4 regions of the Alteribacillus bidgolensis genome follow, and region 4 is predicted to be linked to each of the others. Evidence: predicted binding sites of a transcription regulator. Region 4 holds the regulator's gene; each other region holds the start of a gene.
The links. Region 4 encodes LexA, which represses DNA repair genes until DNA is damaged. Its sites were predicted from a motif close to CGAACATATGTTCG; they were not measured.
Positions count from the first base shown of each region.

Region 1: a site for LexA is predicted at 1,572-1,585, ahead of uvrB (excinuclease ABC subunit UvrB). Genes of this name have one in related genera too.
Region 2: a site for LexA is predicted at 1,430-1,443, ahead of CEF16_RS23450 (YolD-like family protein). Genes of this name have one in related genera too.
Region 3: a site for LexA is predicted at 1,292-1,305, ahead of CEF16_RS18565 (type IA DNA topoisomerase). Genes of this name have one in related genera too.

Region 1 covers NZ_KZ614149.1:2,380,222-2,384,166, forward strand. The annotation lists gene uvrB (excinuclease ABC subunit UvrB) at 1-1,477, opposite strand, end outside; gene CEF16_RS11915 (hypothetical protein) at 1,628-1,852, opposite strand; gene CEF16_RS11920 (PDZ domain-containing protein) at 1,909-3,102, opposite strand; gene CEF16_RS11925 (S41 family peptidase) at 3,217-3,945, opposite strand, start outside.
Region 2 covers NZ_NJAU01000003.1:154,513-158,457, reverse strand. The annotation lists gene CEF16_RS22100 (amidohydrolase) at 1-150, shown strand, start outside; gene CEF16_RS22095 (hypothetical protein) at 406-675, opposite strand; partial or broken gene CEF16_RS22090 (4-aminobutyrate--2-oxoglutarate transaminase) at 777-947, shown strand; gene CEF16_RS22085 (carbon-nitrogen hydrolase family protein) at 983-1,186, shown strand; gene CEF16_RS23450 (YolD-like family protein) at 1,235-1,411, opposite strand; gene CEF16_RS22080 (hypothetical protein) at 1,802-2,137, shown strand; gene CEF16_RS22075 (hypothetical protein) at 2,324-3,391, opposite strand; gene CEF16_RS22070 (YiiX/YebB-like N1pC/P60 family cysteine hydrolase) at 3,524-3,945, opposite strand, start outside.
Region 3 covers NZ_KZ614149.1:3,729,568-3,733,512, reverse strand. The annotation lists gene CEF16_RS18565 (type IA DNA topoisomerase) at 1-1,254, opposite strand, end outside; gene CEF16_RS18560 (2OG-Fe dioxygenase family protein) at 1,396-2,202, shown strand; gene CEF16_RS18555 (DUF2584 family protein) at 2,295-2,537, opposite strand; gene CEF16_RS18550 (hypothetical protein) at 2,754-3,945, opposite strand, start outside.
Region 4 covers NZ_KZ614149.1:1,010,438-1,014,382, reverse strand. The annotation lists gene CEF16_RS05270 (histidine phosphatase family protein) at 1-523, shown strand, start outside; gene CEF16_RS05265 (YjcZ family sporulation protein) at 793-882, shown strand; gene lexA (transcriptional repressor LexA) at 1,001-1,624, opposite strand; gene CEF16_RS05255 (hypothetical protein) at 1,786-1,971, shown strand; gene CEF16_RS05250 (YneB family resolvase-like protein) at 2,015-2,671, shown strand; gene CEF16_RS05245 (DUF896 domain-containing protein) at 2,817-3,056, shown strand; gene tkt (transketolase) at 3,336-3,945, shown strand, end outside.

The sequences.
Region 1 (3,945 bases), 1.4 Mb from region 4:
GTCGAAGCTGGCGTACAATATCAATCCGCTCTAATGTTTTTATATCAGAGTGTAAATATTTTACACGAATCCCCACTTCTTTTAAATAATCTGTTAAATCCTCTGCCATCTTTTTCGTTAATGTGGTGATAAGTATCCGCTCTTTGTTTTCTTTTCTTTCATTTATTTCTCCGATTAAATCATCAATCTGACCTTCAATCGGCCGAACATCAATCGTTGGATCAAGGAGCCCCGTCGGCCGGATGATTTGTTCAACCATTTCAGGTGAATGCTCGAGCTCGTATGGACCAGGGGTTGCTGATACATACACGGCTTGACGGACGTGCTTTTCAAACTCTTCAAATTGCAAAGGCCTGTTGTCCATGGCTGATGGCAGGCGGAAACCATGATCTACAAGCACCCCTTTTCGAGCCCGGTCCCCGTTGTACATGCCCCGCACTTGCGGCAGTGTCACATGAGATTCATCGACAACAATCAAGAAATCTTCCGGAAAGAAATCAAGCAATGTATAAGGAGATTCCCCTGGTTTTCGAAACGTCAGATGCCGGGAATAGTTTTCAATACCCGAACAAAAACCCATTTCTTTCATCATTTCAATGTCATAATTGGTACGCTGTTCGAGACGCTGGGCTTCAAGTTCTCTCCCTTTTTCCCGAAAATGAGCAAGCTGTTCTTCTAATTCTTTTTCAATATTTTTAATCGCCCGGGTCATCTTTTCTTCTCTGGTGACAAAGTGAGAAGCAGGGAAAATAGCTACGTGATTGCGTTCGCCGAGAATTTCACCAGTGAGAGCATCCACTTCCGTTATACGGTCTATCTCATCACCGAAAAACTCCACTCGAATGCAGTGTTCATCTCGAGAAGCCGGAAATATTTCTACGACATCCCCTCGTACGCGGAACGTTCCACGCACAAAATTAATATCATTGCGTTCATATTGGATATCGACGAGCTCACGCAAAACATCGTCTCTTTCCATTTCCATGCCTGACCGAAGAGAAAGAACAAGATCGCGGTACTCTTCTGGCGAACCTAAACCATAAATACAGGAAACACTGGCAACGATAATAACATCGTTACGTTCAAATAAGGAACTCGTCGCAGAGTGGCGCAATTTATCAATTTCATCATTTATACTTGCATCTTTTTCTATATACATATCTGTCTGCGGGATATATGCTTCCGGCTGATAATAGTCATAATAACTGACAAAATATTCAACCGCATTATTAGGAAACAGCTCTTTAAATTCGCTGTAAAGCTGTCCTGCCAATGTTTTATTATGTGCGATGACAAGGGTTGGCTTATTAACTTCTTTTATAACGTTGGACACTGTAAATGTTTTACCTGTTCCTGTGGCACCAAGCAAGGTCTGGTGTTTCTTCCCTTCCTTTATTCCTTGCGTTAATGCTTTAATGGCCTCAGGCTGATCCCCTTCTGGATCATATTTGGAGACTAAATCAAAGGTTTCATTCATGCCCGATCCCTCGCTTCATTTAAATCACTACTCACATCTTTTCAATACCGCTTATACATTATACCACATAACACGTCAATTCAAACGGTTTATTCGAATATATGTTCGTATTTATTTTTTTTAAAAAACGACGGTGCTATTTCCGTCGTTTTAAGGTCCCGTTTTCTGATGTTTCTCTATTCGCCACCCAACAGGAATGGCTGCAGCAAGAGAAGCAGCTGCTATCAGCATTATTCCCAGCCCCATTTCCCACGGCTGAAAAGCTACTGTAATCATAAGAGCAACCAAGACACCGCCAATAAAACTATGGGTAAGACGTACTCCTGCCAGCGTAAGAAAAAACGGGAGTATTACGGCTCCGACTACTGTCACCACAAATATCAGTCCTTTTTTCTGAAACAGAGGCATTTGGTTATGCAGTTTTTCCTCTGTTACGCTTCTTTTGTTATTACTTCTTGTAAATCCCGTTCTTTTACAAGCAGCACCCCAAGTTCATGATGCTCATTATCATAAACAGTGGACTGAGCATGTCTAATCTCGCCTTGGTAATCACATACTTCTACTTTGCAGTAAGCTGAATTTTTTTGCAGAGCGTTATAAAACTCACTTTCATTGTTTACAGCCTGTCCGTTTACTTTCATTATCACTTCACCGGGTTTCAGTCCCATTTTTTCTGCTGGAGATTCAGGGAGCACCCCAAGTATTCTAATGCCTCGCTGCCGCAGTTTGAACAAAGGTGTTTTTGCCCGTTCTTTTCGTTTTATCCAAAAGGTGATCACCTCTCGGGCTGCAACAGCAGCGACAGCCGTATACATAATAAAACCAGGATAATAAAAAGCAGAAACAGCCCCTGCTCCAATTAACAATGCTAATATAACTACAATAAGTCCAGTCTGTTTAACTGCGTTTGACGGCAGCGTGTGATATATAGTGTATTTGGCCCCTATCGCAAACGGTATAAGAAAAAGTGCCAGCCCGCTTTCTCCTATCGATAAAACAGGCCACCATTGGAAAGCTTCTACTGCTCCGCCTGGTACAAATATAAAAGCTGGTATCAACCAAATACGCTGAAGCCGGTGAGCTCCAATCCATTTACCGCGTGAACTTTTTACCACAATAGGAGAGGTATGGTGCTTGCCATTTCTCCATATGAGAAGCCCTTCTGCGATCATAAGTACAGTTAGGAGAACGAGCGCCGGACGGTAGTCCCCTTGTCCTAGTTCCATGAAAAAACTGTCTACCCAGCCATAGCCGCTTTCCAAGCCAGGTAAGAAGAGCGCTAAAACAATAGCCAACCCTATTGTATAGGAAGGAGAGAGCCAGCGTATTCTTCCTAGCAGGATAAACAGAAACATAATCATACCGACAAGCATTAAAAAAGCAAAAGGTATCGTTAAACCTGTTGCAAAAACGAGAACAGATAAGAGAAATCCAGTCAGCAAACCGGGCAAAAGTGGAGCTGTCACATCGAACAAGGCGCTGTACACTCGTGTATGAAACGTAGCCCGCTCTCTTTTCACGCGGAAATAGCCGATCATAAACATCGCAAATGGAATAATATATGTAAGCGGATGAGCAAAAAAACGTCCCAGTCCTTTTATTAATTCCAAGCCAAAAAATTCCATTGGCGGCATCTCCTTTTTAATAGACGGTTCATTTTTTTACAATCTAACAGAGAAATCTGCCCCATGAAAAATGTTATTCCAATGGGGCAAAAGCGCACTGATTACTCCTTAAATTTAAGAGCTTTGGTCACTCACTAATTCCAGTGCTTTTTCTAACTGTTTATCATTCTCGGGATCACGAATCAGTTCAAGAAGTTTCTGATTTAAACGGCTGACGGTTTCTTCATCAATCACACCTGTTTCCTCGATGTCTTCTTGCGCTGCCTGAAAGGATGCAGCGGCTTCTGCTGTTTGCTCATCAAAATAGCCATCCGTACGCCCGGGGTCATGCCCAAGTCCTTTTAGCATCTGCTGTGCAATCTTCACTTGCTCGCCGAAAGATTCTTGCTTTAATTCTTCTTCTGGTGCCAGTACAGCAGAATAGAAGTAATCGGGCTGCTTCACTTCTACTGTCGGTTCCACTCCTTCTTCATTAATCCAGTTGCCGTCAGAAGTGAGCCACTTGAACATAGACAGTTTTAATTCACTGCCGTCTCCAAGCTGCATGGATTGCTGCACTGTGCCTTTTCCATATGTTGTTTCTCCGACCAGCTCATAACCGCCTGCTTCCTTAAGAGCCGCAGCTAATATCTCTGAGGCAGATACACTTCCTTCATCAATAAGACCGACAATAGGATAATCTTTCGTTTCATCTAGTTTGGAAATAGAGCGAACCGTTTCTCCATTTGGATCTTCAATTTGAACAACCGGTTCACCACCAGGGATAATTAAATCCCCTATATCTTCCACACTGTTTAAAAAGCCTCCTGGATTTCCGCGCACATCAATAATTAACCCATCTAT
Region 2 (3,945 bases), on a different contig from region 4:
GAAAAACGGGAAGCAGCCGAAAGGGGTGTCAAGCACATGCAAAGGTTTAACCAGTTGCTTGACAATCATAAAAAAGATGGGTTGATATCCGAGGATACGTATAACACCCTCAAAACTCATACTGATTCTTTGATTAAGAAGTGGCAGTAAGATTGCAAGAAAGACTAGGGTTACCAAGTTGATGTCGAATAATGTAGTTAGAGGGATCCTGTTTGATTCGGGGTCTCTTTTCTTATACTCGTAGATATACGCTTTTATTTAAAATAAATAAAGATACATCATTTACTGGAAAGTGCTTAGTGAAATCGCTTGAGTCCAGAACATCGACTTTTCTACTTAGTAAGTACAGAGACTTCTCGGCATCCTTTAAAATATTAGTAGTATCGAAAAGGACAATTATTTTTCCTACCAATCCTCTTTAAGGCTATGTATTACCATTCTTTCGACTACATCACTAATAGATTCGTTTCCCTGTTTTTCTTTATGCAGAGCATCTAATATAGATTTCTTGAAATAAGCGGTAATCGGTATATTATCACTTTGGATGGTAATGTAGTTCCCTTTCCGACCAATATGTCTTTCAATCAGATTATTCTTTAATAATTGGTATTGCTGCTCCGTTCCAGGAAAAGAGCCAATCTGTGGTCCTATTGATTTGAAAAACAAGCACGACACTCACCCTTTCTGGTTCCATAAAAAATTCGAATTTGGTTCTTTTTATTATATCAAAAAAAGTCATAATGGAAGTAACAAAACGTAAAAAGGAGTGTATGTTCATGAGCAAGACAACACGCACTACAGCAGAGTGGCAAGAAGCAAGAGACCATTATATCCCGAGAGGCGTAGGAAATGGAAACCGGAATATCGCGAAAAGCGGGAAAGGTGCAGAAATCACTGACATCGACGGCAATCGTTATATCGACTTCGCCGGTGCCATTGGTTCTTTAATGTTGCTAGAGCATTAGAAAATCAGTGTTATCTTATTTCCTGTAACTGTGTAGGTAACACACAAGGTGTAAAATTGGGTGGCCATAGTCAAGTTGTAGATCCGGTAGTTCAGGAAAGAGCCGATGATAATGAAACCACTCTAAGGGTAGAAATTGATTTGTCCCAGATAGAGAAAATAAGAGAGACATTTCCACAGTTGAAACACAGAGTGATGCAGAGGGGAGAGATTGCCAAATGAAGTTTCAGGTTAGAAAGGAAGAAATAGAATAGGAACCTAAAAGGCTGCTTATTGCCGGATATACTTCAAAAGATCAAGAAAAACTCCAGTGACTTCGTCTAAAGTAGGCTTCCTTATCCTTTTTGCTTTTTCTTGACGGTTTAACCACATTTCTCGATGTTCCGGTAGGACCCAACGTGTACTCTCCCACCGTAAGTTTGATTCTGGAGTTAGTTTATTTGCCATTGATAACCCCCCTAATAAGGAACGTACGTTCCCGTTATAACCGATGTTTGTGTTTTTGTAACTGGAAAAAAAGACCTTGCCTTTTTGAAAAAAGGCAACCTCAAAAACTTTTATTTATCGCTGCCGCTAAGGCAGAAGGCAAAGGAAAAAAATACATTTCCTTGCCTTCTTTGACAACAGCGTTTTGGTTTTGTGCAACGTGTCAACTCCTTATGCTCTCTTCGGTCCGCTACCGTTGACACGTCCGCTTATCCCTGCCCCTTATTTATGAAAATAATATATGAATTTGAGTTTTGCTGACGATACCTCTAAGAGGGAAAACAACCACAGACTATTTTTAGATGACATATTAAAATATAAATAGAAGAATATCTTAAAGGGAGGAGAACTATGATAAGTGAAACCGATGTAATTTTATTTTTTTATAGTTTATTCATACTAATGGGTTTACCAGTTGGTTATAAATATGCTTCTAATATGATTAAAAAAACTGGATTAGTTCTTGCACACTGCGTTATAGCAATATTCATCAATATAGTAATGGGGTTAATAGGAACTATTTTTTGGCTTTTCTATTCTTGGGGAGTAAATGAATTTTTATTTATTGGTGGAATGCTTTTGGGTATGGGAATCTCATTAGTAAATATTATTATTTTACTTCTTTTATTATATTTTAGGAGAAAGAAGTTCCAGCATAAATCTCCCTCTGATGTATCGAATACTTAAAAATGCCTTACCAAATGCCAGCAAGATTCATATTTCGCTATTCTAATTAAGTAAATGCTATATCTGATTTAGACTTTCTACAGGATTTATTTGAGGAAAAGATCGACACTAAGTCAAACTTTTCCTCGTTACCTACACTTCCGGAGATTTTGGCAGTCAAACATTGTTATCATTTTTAACCAATTATTATAAAACCTCAAAAGAGCTTGGTGAAATCCTATCCAATTCAGGTAATTCATAAGTTTTTATAGCATCACCAGTAGTTATATTAAATGAAATAATATTACCAATTGCCTTTTTTTGTTCACCTAAAGTTTTATCAAAAACAGTTAGTAAATGGACCTTATTTTCTTTTACTTGGATATCTATGAAAATTTGATCATTTAAATAATTTTCTTCTAAGTTAATTTTTTCAACTACTTTATCCTCTTCAATTTTTAAGATTAAACCATTATAAAAACTTACATATACATGTTTGTCATCCTTTAATAATTTAAATACCTCACCGTAATCACCAATCTCTTTTGTAGTTAGTTGTTCATCCTTAATTGTTGATAATTTACCAGTGTCTGACATTATATATATAGTGTCTCCTAGTGATATAAGACTTTTATGTCCATGTTCAGGCTTTTCATTGGCTAAAGGAAATTGTTTTAGAATCTTTCCTTGTTTATCTATTTTTAAAAGGATTTCTTGTTCTATAGACGGATCAAATGTTAAAACATAAAAAGAATTGTTTAGACTAACAGCTGAAGTAAAGAATCCCTTGTCGAAATTAATTTCTGAATATGTACCATTTTCTTGAAAAAATAGAAGGCCACTTTTGTAAATCTGTTTTCCATTCTCAGTATGTAGACCATTATTGGTTAAAACCCCTATTGAGTCGTCAAAGATAAAATTATTAGTTAAATTTTTGGAAGTAGGTGTATCCAGTTGTATTAAGTTACCTTTATTTGTAATGGAATATACGTTCCCACTTTGTCTAGATTGTATAAAGTAATTGTTATTAATGGCAATTAAGTTCTCTAGTGACCTATCGTTTATTTCTTGAATTGTATCGATACCTTTGTCATTTAAAGTTAATAAATTACTTTTATCTTCAGTAAATGAAGTGTAAGATACAATATAGTCATTATTAAGATTCAAGTCTGGCTGTGTGTTAATAAATGTACTAGTCTCATTATTTTGTTTATAATATATAAACACGGTTACCACTGATACTATAACAATAAAGATAAAAACTATTTTTTTCATAGTAAAACACCTCGGAGTAAAAGCATATTGTCACAGGTTACTAGTCACTCAAGAAAATGAGAAACCCCCGTACACACTTTAGTGCACGGGGTTTTTAGTAAGATACCCCCTAGAAATGTATTCTCTGTAGTATTATAAGTTGTCGTAAAAAGCATAGACATTATTTGATTTTGTAATATCTTTAGGAAAAATTACACCGTTAGTTACCCCATCAATATCTACACCTTGCTCGTACCATGCTCTCCATACTAACTGTGAACAATACCACTTGCTAGTGTTCCATTTGTTTGTAAAATCAGTGTTATATGGTTCATGAAGCTGATTCTCAGCATAAAGTGCCGCCTCTTTATAGTCGGAGGAACCAGATGCTTGTGGCCAATAACCAGCCACAGTGTCATATCTGGTTTTCCAGTTATTAATTTGCCACATTACCCCGTCTTCATCTGGTGATTGACTACTAAATCCAGCCATAAACGATTCTAATGTCCAGTTATCACTATAGTCAGAGACAATGGCTGCATGACCCCCGAAGTATCCTGAAGAACTAGAAGAGT
Region 3 (3,945 bases), 2.7 Mb from region 4:
TGTTTCTTCAAATTCATAATCGTAATGAAACATGGCCAATACGCTTTTTACGATTTCAAAATAAATATTTTTTTGATCTGTGCGCAACTTTTGAATAGCCGTTTCGGTTGGAACTTTTTTCGTTGGAATAATAGCATAGTGTTCTTTAACTTTGCTGTCGTCTACGTATCTTTTTTTGGGCTGAAGGGACGAAGGTTCAAACATATAACCGGTTAACTTTTGATAAGAGCAAAGATTTTTTTGAATATATGCGAATTCGTTTTTAGTAATATGCTGTGTGTCTGTCCTTGGATAAGTGACAAGTTTTAACGGCTGGTCATAAAGGGATTGCACTATCTCCAATGTTTTAGAAGGACTGTATTTATATTTCTTATTAGCCAAAGTCTGGAGTGTTGAAAGGGAATGAAGCTTGGGAGGTTTCACCCGTTTTTGTGAAACGTTTACTTCCTTCACTTCACCTCTGTCTTTGGAGGCAATTCCATGTTTGTCTAATACATTTTTGGCTTCCTCGTTTGTTTTGTAACGTTTTTTGGTTTTCCCTTCGTATGAGCCCTTATCTGTTTTAAATTGAGCTTTCACTTCAAAAAATGGCTCTGGTGTGAACTCTTCAATTTCTTTTTGACGTTCGTGAATAAGTTTCAAAGTGGGTGTCTGCACTCTCCCAACACTAAAAACTTGTTGTATTCCCTTTTTCTGCAAAAGCAATGTGTATAAACGGCTGGCATTCATACCAACTACCCAGTCTGAAATCTGCCTGGCTTGAGCTTCTTCATACAGGGTTACATATTGATCGGCCTGATGGAGCTGTTCAAATCCTTTTTTCACTTCATCTTTTTCCAAACTGTTAATCCAAAGGCGCCGGGTCGGTTTGTTCCCTGCCCCCGCATGATATATAATGCTCCTTGCAATATTTTCGCCTTCTCGGTCGCAATCAGTAGCAATGATAATTTCATTGGTTTCTTGGAGCAGCCTTCGAACGATCTGGAACTGTTTTCTCGTTTTATAGCTAGGCTTAAATTTGAAAGTGTTTGGTATCATAGGAAGCTGAGAAAGATTCCAGCGTTTCCAGGAAGATTCGTACTCTGCCGGAGACCTTAATTCCACTAAATGACCAACTCCCCATGTCAGCAGGGCGCCATTTGGAAAAACAGAACAAGCTGGAATGATTATAAATCCTTCTTTCTTACTTCCTTTTGGAAAAGCTTCTGCATAAGCTTTTGCCTGACTCGGTTTTTCGGCTAAAATAACAGGCATTTTCTTCGCTCCTTGATTCTTTATTCAGTTTACAATAAGAACGAATGTTCCTTCCATCATTATAGATCATTTTGCTATTCTAGGAAACGTGATAAACTTTTATAGTGTCAATGAGTTATATTTCAGTTGGAGGTAATACTTGTGAGCCAATTAAAGGAAACTGGCTTTGCCTATTATGACTTAATAAATATGATTAAATATGAAGGAATAGAAACAGATCTAGAAAAGTTAACAAGCGCTTTTGACAACCTGCCGCCTGATGAATATGCCCCTCATTTAAATCGTTACAGGCGTTATGCCAGGGCTGTAGTCATGCCTAAAACATATCAAATTCAATGGCTGCCTGAATCCGAAGTGGACGGAAAAGCCTATTACGAATATTTTCAAGGCAGCTTCAACCCTGAATATACCGGAGAATATCGGCGTTTTCCTTCACTGACAAAGGAGACAATGGCCAATCGACTGCTTGAAAAAATTATTCGTTTTGATTTTAAAGAAACGTTTTGGATGAGAGAAGATGCGTTAATGCCCGTCCATGCGGGAGTCCACTTTGTGAAACTGCAAGTAGAAAAAGAGGGAGATGTGGCAATATCATCACCAAACAACCTTCATCAAGACGGCGAACCCTTTACTTTTGCTCACTTAATCAGAAGACGAAATATCTTGGGCGGGATGAATGCTATTTCTAATCCTTCTCAGCGCGGCAAAATGCCGGAGGGCTTGGATGAAAAAGATATAACGACTTCTTTTTATTTAGAAAACCCTTTAGAATCTTACGGTGTGTATGATCCCTTAGTTACACATTATGTCGGTGAGGTTGAAAAAGGAGATGCAGACGGTCCAGGAGAACGATCGGCTATACTTATTGATTTTCAGCCGACAGTCATTGCTAATCCTGATGAAGTTCGAAGCATGCGTGGAGAAACAAAGGAAATGGTGTTTGTTTAGAATTGTTTCTAGAGAAAGAGCTATCCCAAAAGAAGTATACTTATGAGGGCAGCTCTTTCGATTTTTCAACCACTTGTGAGAGCATACTGCCATTAATTAACAGAGCTCAACGAAACAAGCTCATAGTGGAGAGTCGTACAACCTGTCCCCCACTCCATCTTTGTAATAATCGCTTTCCCAAAAGGGGCTTTTTCTTCGGTCGTTTGAATTGGTAATTTAGTGTCGAGCGGAAACATGTGATACCCTTCTTTTATTAAACGAAAAGAGCGTTCCCCTAAGCGTTCTGCTTTTTTTTGAGTAATAATTTCCCAGTTCATTTCCATAGAGAAACCCATTTTATTACCCTTCTTTCTTTATACTTTAAATTTTTTATTTTCCTTAAAGGAATAAAAGAAAAAACTAAGGCTTCCGCCATTTGGACTTGGCGGCCAGCCAAGTTTTTAATACCTTTAGAAAGTTTAAGTTTATTGAAGGATCAAAGTATACGTAAAACGATGTCTTCCGCTTATAATTTATATTCCACACTCAAACCCTAAATACCTTCACATCATTTATAACAGGAGATAAGCAATTACTACTCCTGTGCCCCCAAATATTAAAGCAAACGGCAAATTCCAAAGTGTAAGCTGGTAAGGTTGTCGTTTCATATACTGGCTCATCATAGTAATCGGTACGTTAAATGTTCCTGCTGCATCATTTGCAAGCGTAGCAGTAATCATCACAATAGCTATGCTAAGCGGGTTTATCTCTTGTAAAAATGGTTCTACAAACAGTCCCTGCATACTAATTGTAACAAGCGGATGTACTCCCGTACACGCTAACCCAAGAGCACTAAGCTGTAATAATAAAAATAACAAAATAGGAGTTCCTCCTATCCCCGCCATAGACTCGCGAACAGCTGCAAAAAAATTCGTTTGTTCTACAATTGCATTAAAAAGCCCTAAAGTTAAAAAAAGCAGCATAAAATTTTGCATGGTATTAATCTGCCTGGGCCATGTAAGAATGTTATAGCGTCTAAAAGTTATCATTCGTTTAATAGCTGCAGCCCATATAAAAGTGTAAGGTAAGATAACAATAATAATAGCTTCGAAAAAATCAATACCTATAAGCAAATGCACCATAGATGCCGCACTAATAAACAACACAAAAAAGAGCACCATTGTTACCAATTTACGTCCTTCTTTTTTAGTGATAAATTGTTTAGGACCAGTTTCATTCACAAACGAATACTTATGGTACTTTCCTGCCAGAATCCAATCAAGCATCAACATAAGAATCGAGAAACCAAAGAGCCAAGGCAGGATGCTTAAATAAGAAACACTTGTAATGCCAAGCACCAGCGCAATATAAACTTCAATCGGACTCCATACATTCACGCTGGCAAACGAGCGAAGCATTGACTGCGTTGCAAAACGATGGAATACATCCTGTGAGAAGCCAGTTAAACGCTTCTCAACAAACCGGTACACAATAGGAATGGCTGAAAGAAAGATAAACAGCCCCAATACATAATGCGTAAAAGATGTTCTACGATAAAACTGAGCTAAATCAGCAGTATTTGATTGTAATAGACGATATAAAGACCGTTCATACCTGCCGACAATCATAAAATGATTTATTAGCGGAATCATGTATAATAACGAAAGTAATAACCCCATTGAGGTGAAATAAAATGGAATATCTTTTACCGGAAGGTCATGCACCAAAAACAAGAAAACAGAAACACTAAAAAATACAGCGGCT
Region 4 (3,945 bases):
GCTCCAAGAAGGGGGATATATTTTTTATACGAGGCACGGAGAAGCAACCGTAGGAGAAGATCAACCGAATTTCCTTTTCGAAAATTGTTTTACTCAAAGAAATCTCTCTGAGGCAGGAAGAAGACAAGCTGTTTTATACGGAGAAGTAATTCGCACGTTACGTATTCCTATTGAGTATCCAATTATAACTGCTCCTTTTTGCCGAACGAGAGAAACTGCTGAATTGGCTTTTGGCAAAAGCAATCTCGTAGAGGACCCTTTTTGGATTAATATTTATAGACTGGGAAGTCATATGAGTGCCATAAAACAGGAAAGAATTTTAAACTCCCTACATTCATTTCTAGAAATACCGCCTGCTCCGAGAAAAAATAAGGTCGTTGTCGCTCACAGTTTTCCCCCAGGCGTAGGGTTAGGTCAGATTCCTAACATGGGAACAGTAGTTGTAAAACCATTTGGACAGGGAAACGGCTATGAAATTGCAGGTTATCTAACTTTAGGACAATGGATGAGTTGGATGGAATAAATATGAAGGAGAAATGAATAGAAACGAAAAGGTTCATTTTAAAAATGCAGCGATAAACGATTCAAGGTAAAGGACATGTGCGTTTTTAGCAGAAGTTCTTTTCCTTTTTCATTAGTGGTCTTTTATATAGCGACAAGCCGCGTTTTTCTACTCTTAGACCAACATCCAATTATTAATAATTTATTTCTGAAAAGGTTATACAACTGTCTAAACAAATCTAAAGAGAGATCATAAATTATTAAAGAGGACACGTCAGGGGAGGGATATTAATGGGATACGGTTATAAAGACAGTTTTGCGTTGATTGTAGTATTATTTATACTGCTAATCATCGTAGGAACTGCATTTGTTAAATACTAATCACCGCTTCGAACGTGGGGTGATTTGTCAATAGTGCAGTAAAATGAGAGGCCAAAAATAACCCGGCTAATGTTTCATAACATTGATGGCCGGGTTGTTTCATGTAAAATATGGACAATTAATGCAGCGTTCGAAATACACCCGTAACTTTCCCCAGAATAGTACAATTGTCTAAAATAATTGGTTCCAACGCAGCATTCTCTGGCTGCAGACGAATAAAATTTTCTTCTTTGTAAAAGCGTTTTACTGTAGCTTCAAGTTCTTCTGTCATTGCTACAATAATATCTCCATTATCTGCGGTCTGCTGTTGTCTAACAATGACGAGATCGCCATCATAAATACCAGCTTCGATCATACTGTCCCCTTGAATAGTTAAGATGAATACTTTTTCATCTGAGACCATACGCTCTGGTAAGGGGATATACTCTTCAATATTTTCTACAGCAGTAATTGGATCCCCCGCTGTAACTTTACCTAATACAGGAACATAAACAGCATTGCTTTCTGAAATGTGCGGCTGCACGTCTTCTAGTTCTAATACTTCAATCGCTCTTGGCTTGGTTGGGTCACGCCGAATCAACCCTTTATTTTCAAGCCTGGAGAGATGACCGTGCACCGTTGAACTGGATGCGAGGCCAACAGCTTCACCGATTTCACGTACGGAAGGAGGATAACCTTTTTGCCGGACTTCATCTTTTATATAATCTAAAATTTGCTGCTGGCGTTTCGATAATTTTGGCATCGGTTCAGCACCTCTATTTCTAATATTTTCATGTGTTAAGTATAGCATGGAAAACATATGTACGCAAACATTCGTTCTAATTATCACTTGACGGGAACAAAGGTTCCCTTTATACTGAATCATAATAAGAACATACATTCTCATGAGTCGGAGGGAAAGTAATGTATACCAAAATGAAACAGTTAAGCAGTCAGGAATGGGCCATTTTAATTCTTTTTATTATTTCTATCATTTCACTCGTATTAACTGTTCAATTAACTTCGTATGAAGAAGATAAAGACGTGTATGTAAATACGCTGGATGAAGAGAAAGAAGATGTGCTAACCTATACGTGGGTGGATGAGTGAAAAAGGAAAATAAATATGAGCTAATGAAAAGGTGAGGGAATTATTGAAAAGCTGCATAATATATTGCCGGGTAAGTACAAATAAAGAAACACAGAAATCATCATTAAAAAGGCAACAAGAAGAACTCATTCATTTATCAGAAAAAAAGGGATTTTACCTCTCAAAAATTATTGCAGAGGAAGCTAGCGGGTATTCGATTGAAAGGGATGGCCTGCTTGAAGTTCTGGATCTTTTATCTGCAAAAGAAGCTGATGTTTTATGTATACAGGATGATACTAGATTAGGACGAGGAAATGCCAAAGTGGCCATGCTTCATCAATTATTTAAACTAAATATCCCTATATATACGGTGAAAGACGAAGGAGTACTTCAGTTGTCTGAAACTGATAACATGTTGATGGATATATTGTCTATGGTAGAAGAACATCAAAGAAAATTACATAATTTAAAGATTAAAAGAGGAATGAAACAAGCAGTAGCCAGTGGATATAAGCCTGAAAAAAATTTATCTGACCGCAGGCAGGGCGGAAGGAAAAAGAAAGATGCACCAATTGAAGAAATTGTTCGGCTTAGAAAATTAGAACTGACATTTTATGATATTGCAGCAACATTGCGTGGATTTGGTTATGATGTTTCAAAGGCTACTGTACACAGAAGGTACAAAGAACACATGGAGAAAATAGCTAATAATTCGGAGTAATTCCTTTGTTGCTTGGAAAATTTTGAATTTGAGTGTTATGGAGCGCCTCTCATCAAGTACAATAGCTGTTGCAAATCATAAATAGATCATTTACATTAAAAGACAAGTTAAAAAAGCGGAACATTAGGGAGGTTTTCATACATTTATGCTTTCTCAAGAGAAGATTGCACGTATTAATGAACTAGCTAACCGTTCTAAAACTACGGGTTTAACGGAGCAGGAAGAAAAAGAACAGAAAATGCTGCGGCAAGAATATTTATCTAAATTCCGTTCCTCCTTTAAAAGCCAGCTGCAATCCGTAAAAGTTGTGGATCCGAATGGTAAAGATGTTACTCCCGATCAATTAGTTAAAACGAAAAGAAATAACTTGAACTATCGTCAGTAGTTTCATATACAGATAAAAAGTGCCTGATGGTTAACGCACCATCAGGCTTTTTATATATTACTGTGAAAATCGGATACAATTCTAATTATGATCTAAAATGGCAATATGCTTAAAATTTATCAGCAGTCGTTTTCAGGTACTTTATTTTAAAAAACAAATTGTTTGAAGGTCGTTTATCGATAATACTTGACATCAGCCTTGTACTATTAAGATAGAACGTTTATGATTAAATACGTAGGTAATAATACATATTGAATTTTGGGAAAGGAAGGGAATGACATGGCAGCTAAGAGTGTGGAAGAATTAGCCATTAACACTATCCGTACACTATCTATTGACAGTATTGAAAAGGCCAGTTCCGGTCACCCGGGATTACCGATGGGCGCTGCTCCTATGGCCTATACATTGTGGAGTAAATTTATGAAACATAATCCGGGCAATCCTGACTGGTTTGATCGTGATCGATTTGTATTATCAGCAGGGCATGGTTCTATGCTTTTATACAGTCTCCTTCATTTAAGCGGATATGATTTATCACTGGATGAATTAAAAAACTTTAGACAATGGGACAGCAAGACCCCAGGACATCCTGAATACGGAGATACACCTGGTGTAGAAGCTACAACAGGACCGCTTGGACAAGGATTGGCGATGGCCACAGGAATGGCAATGGCAGAACGTCATTTAGCTGCTGTATATAATAAAGAAGATATTAACGTAGTAGATCATAACACTTACGTTTTATGCGGTGATGGAGACTTGATGGAAGGGGTTTCATCTGAATCTGCATCATTAGCTGGCCATTTGAAGTTAGGAAAGTTAATTGTACTTTATGATTCAAATGATATTTCTCTTGATGGAGATCTGCATCAATCTTTCTCCGAAGATG